Regions from separate parts of the Mesobacillus sp. S13 genome, predicted to be linked through region 2. Evidence: riboswitches for the same ligand, from Rfam matches in the RefSeq annotation. Region 2 holds a riboswitch; the other holds the start of a gene.
The links. A riboswitch is a leader RNA that binds a small molecule or an ion and turns the genes downstream of it on or off. The one in region 2 is predicted to bind cyclic di-AMP.
Positions count from the first base shown of each region.

Region 1: linked by a shared signal. The riboswitch ahead of LGO15_RS02425 (TrkH family potassium uptake protein) and the one ahead of LGO15_RS20235 (TrkH family potassium uptake protein) in region 2 are both predicted to bind cyclic di-AMP.

Region 1 is NZ_CP084622.1:475,910-479,335, reverse strand. It holds gene LGO15_RS02430 (SDR family oxidoreductase) at 1-189, opposite strand, end outside; gene LGO15_RS02425 (TrkH family potassium uptake protein) at 350-1,699, opposite strand; cyclic di-AMP (ydaO/yuaA leader) riboswitch at 1,787-1,935, opposite strand; gene LGO15_RS02420 (DUF4179 domain-containing protein) at 2,291-3,426, opposite strand, start outside.
Region 2 is NZ_CP084622.1:3,945,446-3,948,871, forward strand. It holds gene LGO15_RS20230 (potassium channel family protein) at 1-562, opposite strand, end outside; gene LGO15_RS20235 (TrkH family potassium uptake protein) at 575-1,915, opposite strand; cyclic di-AMP (ydaO/yuaA leader) riboswitch at 2,095-2,236, opposite strand; gene LGO15_RS20240 (diacylglycerol/lipid kinase family protein) at 2,542-3,426, shown strand, end outside.

The DNA of each region.
Region 1 (3,426 bases), 1.3 Mb from region 2:
CACATTCACTTTCAAAGCCTTAGCAGTTCCACCGTTTTCGGTAATTTCCTTTGCAACGGCCTCAGCACCATCACTATTAAAATCAGCGAGCAGAACCTTCGCCCCTTCGCGAGCATAAAGTTCCGCTATCGCCTTCCCCATTCCTGATGCCGCGCCCGTTACAACCGCCACTTTTCCATCCAATTTCATAACCCTGACCTCCTTTGTCATATAACAGCAGTATCTAATCACTACCTATTATAAATTGCCTCTTTGCATTTTCTATAACCATATTGTGAATAATTAGTTAATTCGAAGAAAATAAAAAAAGAAGCATCAGGCATCTTCCACCCAATACTTCCCGGCATCCCTATCCGACAATCAATCTCTCTTTCGGATAATGGCATTTTGGCTCTAGTTTTCCACGGTTGAACAGGAAGATAAATGATAGAATCCCTATTCTTCCTATGAACATCAAAGAAATAATGACAATCTTCCCTGCCGTGCTAAGTTCAGGAGTGATTCCCATCGACAAGCCGGTTGTCCCGAAGGCCGAACTGACTTCGAACATGATTTCCATCATCGTGAAGTTTTCCGTCGCATTCAATATCACCACTGCCGCAAAACAGAGCAGCATAGCCAAAAAACTAACCACTACCGATTTCCGGATATCTTCCTCATGAAGCTCACGCCCAAATACCTTGATCGCATTATGTCCTTTTGCGAAATTGAGGATCAGCAATATGACCACCGCAAAAGTAGTCGTCCTGATGCCGCCGCCAACAGAACTTGGGGAAGCACCGATGAACATTAAAAAGCAAAGCAGCAATAAAGTTGGATTAGAAAAATCACTCACATTCATCGTCGCAAGCCCGCCATTCCTTGTTGAGGATGACTGGAACCATGCATAAAAAAACGATTCATGCCAGTTATAGTCCTTGAAGAAATGATTATATTCAAAAAGCAGGATCGCAAATGCACCAAAAAACATAAGCGCAAAGAAGGTTAATGTCGTCAGTTTCGTATACAACGAAAAATGAGATCGATGGTGCTTTTTACGGTTCAAAAAGTATTCCTTCACTTCCACTAATACCGGGAATCCAATCGCCCCTAAGGTGAGTAGAATGATGTTGATGGTTTGCACGAAATAATCATGCGCAAAAGGAATCAGTGAACTTCCTGTTATATCAAAACCAGCATTCGTCGTTGCACTGACCGCCGCAAATAAGCCTTGGAGATAGGCTTCTTGCCATGTCGGGAAGTAACCAAGAAAATACGTTCCTAATATAAGGGCCCCAACGGCCTCGATCAAGAGGATGATGGCCAATATTTGTCTCATGAGTTTAACGAGACCGGACATCTGCGACTGATTCTGGTCGGTCATGATTAACTGGCGATCTTTAAGACCGATCTTCCTTCGTAATATCATCCAGAAAAATGTACCAAGCGTCATGATCCCAATCCCGCCAAACTGGAGGATGAACATCAATATGAAAACGCCAGGTGTACTAAAGGTGTCCGTAGTAGATACAACCGCCAGGCCCGTTACACTGACGGCACTGACTGCTGTAAATAATACATCAATGAAAGTCCAATGCACTCCCGGCTTGAGAGCAATCGGGAGACTAAGGAGCGCCGCTGAGATCAACACAGCAAATACATAAAACAATACAATGATTTGCGCAGGCTTCAACCAGTTCCTTTTAAGAATTTTCGCCAAGAATACCCCTTCTAACTATTTCAGATTAGTTTTCATTAAAACACAAAAAGACCACCCTAAACAAGAATGGTCAATGCCTATCATTAACCCTTCTCTCTTCACGGCTTACGGAGTTAGCTGTCGGATTAGGGATTGAGAGTATCCCTTTTTAGCTGCATTCGCTAAAATTCACCCCAAGATAAAGTCTCTTTATCAAATATGGTTCCCCCGCTCAAAAGATTCAGCATAAAGGCCTTTTATTAAAATGAATAAGTATAAAATACTCCTATCGCATTAGAGTGTCAATCTCTTTTTAGAAATCGAAGGTGACATTTCATCTAAAAAATGAATGCCAAAGGCACTGTTCCATGAATGAACATTGCCCTCACTTTATTCAGAGCGAACTGGAAAAAAACGCTCGAAATTTCCAATTCGCCAATAAAATGAAATTTTCGCCAGTAAAATTGTGAAAACCGCCAATAAAATTATTTTTTCGCCAATAAAGTTGTGAAAACCGCCAATAAACTTATTTTTCCGCCAATAAAGTTAATAATTCCACAGGAGATGCCACAAAGTCTATCCACATATGCCTATTTTAGCCACCACCGCCAACTAATCAACCGAAATCTCAATCTTTTGATTGTATTCTTTCACATAATGAATCCCTTTGATCAGCAAATACTCTGGCATGGACTTCGTTTCAAAGACCATCGTCCGCTCGCTGGTGATTCTATCTGTCTTTTTGTTCAATCTCTGGCCAATGGTTGTTTTTATAGGAGTCACTTTGTCACCATTTTGAATCGAAACACCATCTAGCAATAGATTCTCGTCTGTCTCAATCGTGATTTCGATTCCACGCTCAGTAGCAGCAATCCGTTTAATCCTAAGGTCGTTTCCGTCAAGGTCATGCTGTGTATTTTCTGCAACCAGAATCTGTTCCTCTATTTTTTGGTAGCCAACAAACTCATTAAAAGCTAACTCAAGAGAATGAAGCTCGTCAGGAAGACCATCGAAACGCAAATCGAACTTGCTTCCGTTAAACGCGCTCCTTACACCATATCCTACATTGTCGATGGTGTTACCATTTGCAATCAACTTGACTCCTTCGAAGCCGAACCTGATCCGGTCAAAATTATCCACGTCCATTTTTCCTTCGATGACGGTCGATGTGGGTGTTGCTGTAATCGTCTTGAAGGTAACCGTCCCTTTATCAACCTTTACTGTTTCCTTAATCGACTGTTTTATCTGTGTCTGCATCGCTTTATTCGGATCATAAGGAAATGTGATGCTCCCCTCTTGGTACTCTTGCCCCTGCCAAAAATGCAAAGTCAATTTCTTCGCAAATGGACTGACTGGATCAAAATACATCGTCCCTTTTATTTCCGTACCTTCATCATTCAGCAGCTCCATGCTGCCTCCTCCATGGGCATTGGTGAGGAAGCCAGTAATTTTATCAGAAATAAAGACATATTCCAGTGAATCCGCAATCCCCTGTGGATTTGACAAGGTATAGTACATAACCAATTGATTGGCATCAGTCATGATTCCATCAATGATCAGCTCTGTTCCATCAATCAATGTCGTCTTTCTTTCGATGATTTGCCCCATGCCTTTTTCATTCAAATCCTTCATGGTTCCTGTCATGATCTCCTCATAACCGAAAATCTTTTTTCCATAAAAGGCAAAGGCATTGTAATTATAGCTGATCAGCATAAAGCACAGAACGCCTACAGCAGCCATCATAATAT
Region 2 (3,426 bases):
TGTCGACTTTGTTGGCCGTCTTCACGCCGATTACAGTGATATTATATTTGGCACGCAGATTGATTTCAATCAGGTTCTTGCCAGCCATGCTCAAAGGAAGTTTGATTTCCTCGATACTATAGTCATCCGAGAGCTCGATGAAGTTCAATACATTCGGTGATGCCATTAGCTGGTGGGCAACTCTTTCTCCCATATCTCGTTCCGGGAAAATGACTTTATCCGCTCCAACTTTGAACAATACTTGTGCATGGTGTTTGTTAAGAGCTTTGGCAACAACATTGGCGACTCCCATCTCTTTTAGAATGAGGACGGTTAGAATACTAGCCTGGATATCATCACCAATTGCCACAATGACAGTATCGAAGTTCCTGATTCCTACCGCTTTCAAGGTTTGCTCATCGGTTGAGTCTCCGATGACCGCATGGGTCACAAACTCCTTATAGTCTTCGATATGCTGTTCACTTTTATCAATCGCAAGTACTTCATTTCCTTCATGATATAATGTGGTCGCCACACTGGACCCAAAACGTCCCATACCAATTACTGCGTACTGCTTTGCCATAATAAAATCCTCCTACCCAATCATCACTTTTCCAGCTGGATATCGATAATGATCCTCTTTTCTTTTTTTCGCAATTGCATAAGCCAGTGTTAACGGACCAACCCGGCCCGCGAACATCGTTATCGTTATTAATATTTTTCCGTATAATGACAGCTCAGGGGTCAAGCCCATGGACAGACCGACTGTTGAAAAAGCTGAGACCGTCTCAAATAATAGCACCAGAAACTCTTTGCCAGGCTCGGTAATGGTCAACACCATTGTAACCAAACCTATTAGAAAAAGGAAAATCAGTGTAACTGTCAATGATTTGGAAATGATAGTGTGATCCACCCTTCTTCCAAAAAATGTGACATCCTCCCTGCCACGAATTTGAGACCTTACAGCACCAACCAGGACTGCGAAGGTGGTGGTTTTGATTCCTCCCCCTGTAGACCCAGGCGAAGCACCGATGAACATAAGGAAGATGATCAAGAACAAGGTTGACTGCTTCAAGTCTGGGATATTCAATGTATTCGACCCTGCTGTCCTCGGTGTGACTGCCTGGTAAAACGCTCCGAATATTTTACCAGTCATCGTCATTGGCTTCAAGGTGGAAGGGTTGTTAAATTCCAGGATAAAAATCAGGAGCGCCCCTCCAAACACCAAAACAGCCGATAGTGCTAAAACGATTTTTGAATGAAGGGTAAGTCTCCTTGTCTTGCGATAGTCAAATAGCTCATTCATGACAATGAACCCAATCCCGCCCAAACTGATAAGAGTGATCATGGTGATATTGACAACAGGGTCTTCAGCATATGCAGTAAGCCCTTTGAAGTCACCCATCAAATCAAATCCGGCATTATTAAAGTTCGAAACAGCATGGAAAAACCCAAAATATATCGCTTTTCCAGCAGCCATTTCTTGTGAAAATCGAAGAGATAGTATAATCCCGCCGGTAATTTCGACTACTGCTGTAAAAAGGAAAATTCGTTTGACAAGCCTGACAATCCCTTCTACAGTCTCGTTATTCAATGACTCCTGGATGATCAGCCTTTCTTTGAACGAAATCCTTTTACCTAAAATAAATGCAAGCAAAGTGGCAAAACTCATGAAACCCAGTCCGCCAACCTGGATCATCGACAGGATGACCATTTCCCCAAAACGAGTAAAGGTATCACCTGTGTCCACGACGACAAGACCTGTTACACAAGTGGCCGAAGTTGCCGTAAACAAGGCATCCAAAATCGGAAGTCCTCTACCATCCACTGTGGATGCTGGCAATGAAAGCAATAATGTCCCTAAAAGAATAATGCCTCCAAATCCAAAAACAAGTACTTTCGGTGGATCTAATCTAAAAAACAATTTCCTGCGCATGATCCTTCCTTCTTTCCTTAGTATGAGGAATTATGCGTCTAATATTTCTTTGCAGGGACTTTGCTCGATCTGGAATTTAGAATAGTCGACATATCTAAAATACAGCAAAACAAAAAAGCCCCCAGAGGCTAAAAGATAGCAGCCTTGTGGACTTTATACATACTGTCACACAAGCTTCATCTTCCTCTTCTGCAACGCTTACGGAGTTAGCTGTCGGATTAGGGCTCAGAATAGCCCCGCCTGTTATCCAGGCCTCACCCCAAGTGGATTACTCCACAAAGTTGGTTCCCCCGCTCTATTCAGATTCAGCGATTTAGAAATATGAAACTCATTTAATATCTTAAACTGCTGTAATCATACTCCTCTGCCATTCCCTTGTAAACATGAAAAGCAAGCCAAAAATGGCGTTTTTCGTTCATTTTCAACCATAAATGATAACAAATTATATCTTTTCTCACTGAATCACTGTTTTTCTTTATTTTTCATCTGAAAATATTGGGGGATAACTACTGATAACCGAGTTTATACCGGTTCATTTAAAGGTAAATAATAGGGTTGAATAAACACGGCAATTATTAAGGGTTGCTACTCATTTCTTAAATAAATTGTTCGGGAGGTTATCGTGGATGAAAGCCATGATTATTTTGAATCCATCTTCAGGAAAGGAAAAGGCAGCGGACTACGCTGAAAAAATAGAGGAAACATTACGTGACCGATACGATGATATCGATATCCGAAGAACCGAGAAAGAGGGCGACGCTGCGGCATTTGCAACTGAGGCCTGCATTTCTTTATACGATGGAATCATTGCAATGGGAGGCGACGGAACCATCAATGAGGCCATAAATGGGCTGGCTGAACAAAATCATCGGCCTTCTCTGGGAATCATTCCACTTGGCACGGTCAATGATTTTGCGCGGGCACTCAATATTCCGCTGGATCCTTATGAAGCCATCGATATATTGAAAGAGCAAAACCTCCGTCCTGTGGATATCGGGAAAATCAATGACCATTATTTCGCGAATGTTATAGCATTAGGTTCCATTGCAGAAGCTTCCTACAATGTGAGTCCAGAACTGAAGACAAGATTTGGTTCCCTCGCTTATTTTATGGAAGGAGCAAAATCATTCCTTAAAGGCGAGGCAATCGATTTAGTCGTCGAACATGAAGGCGGAAAATGGGAAGGTCATACTTTCCTGCTGCTTGCTGCACTGACGAATTCTGTTGGCGGCTTCGAATCCCTTGCGCCCGAAGCAAGGTTGAATGATGGGAAATTTCATACTTTTATTATCAAGAAGGTTTCCGTTCCGAAAATCGCTTCGCTTGTTCCTTCGCTTCTAAAAGGAGAATTGGAAGAAAGTGAAGATGTCGAATATATACGGACTTCTTATCTCAATATTACATCTGACAAGGAGCACGTCGTGAATATCGACGGTGAAGAAGGCGAGCCATTGCCATTTAAGGCGAAGGTCCTTCCAGGACACTTGGATATTTTTGTTCCTTTTTTAAAT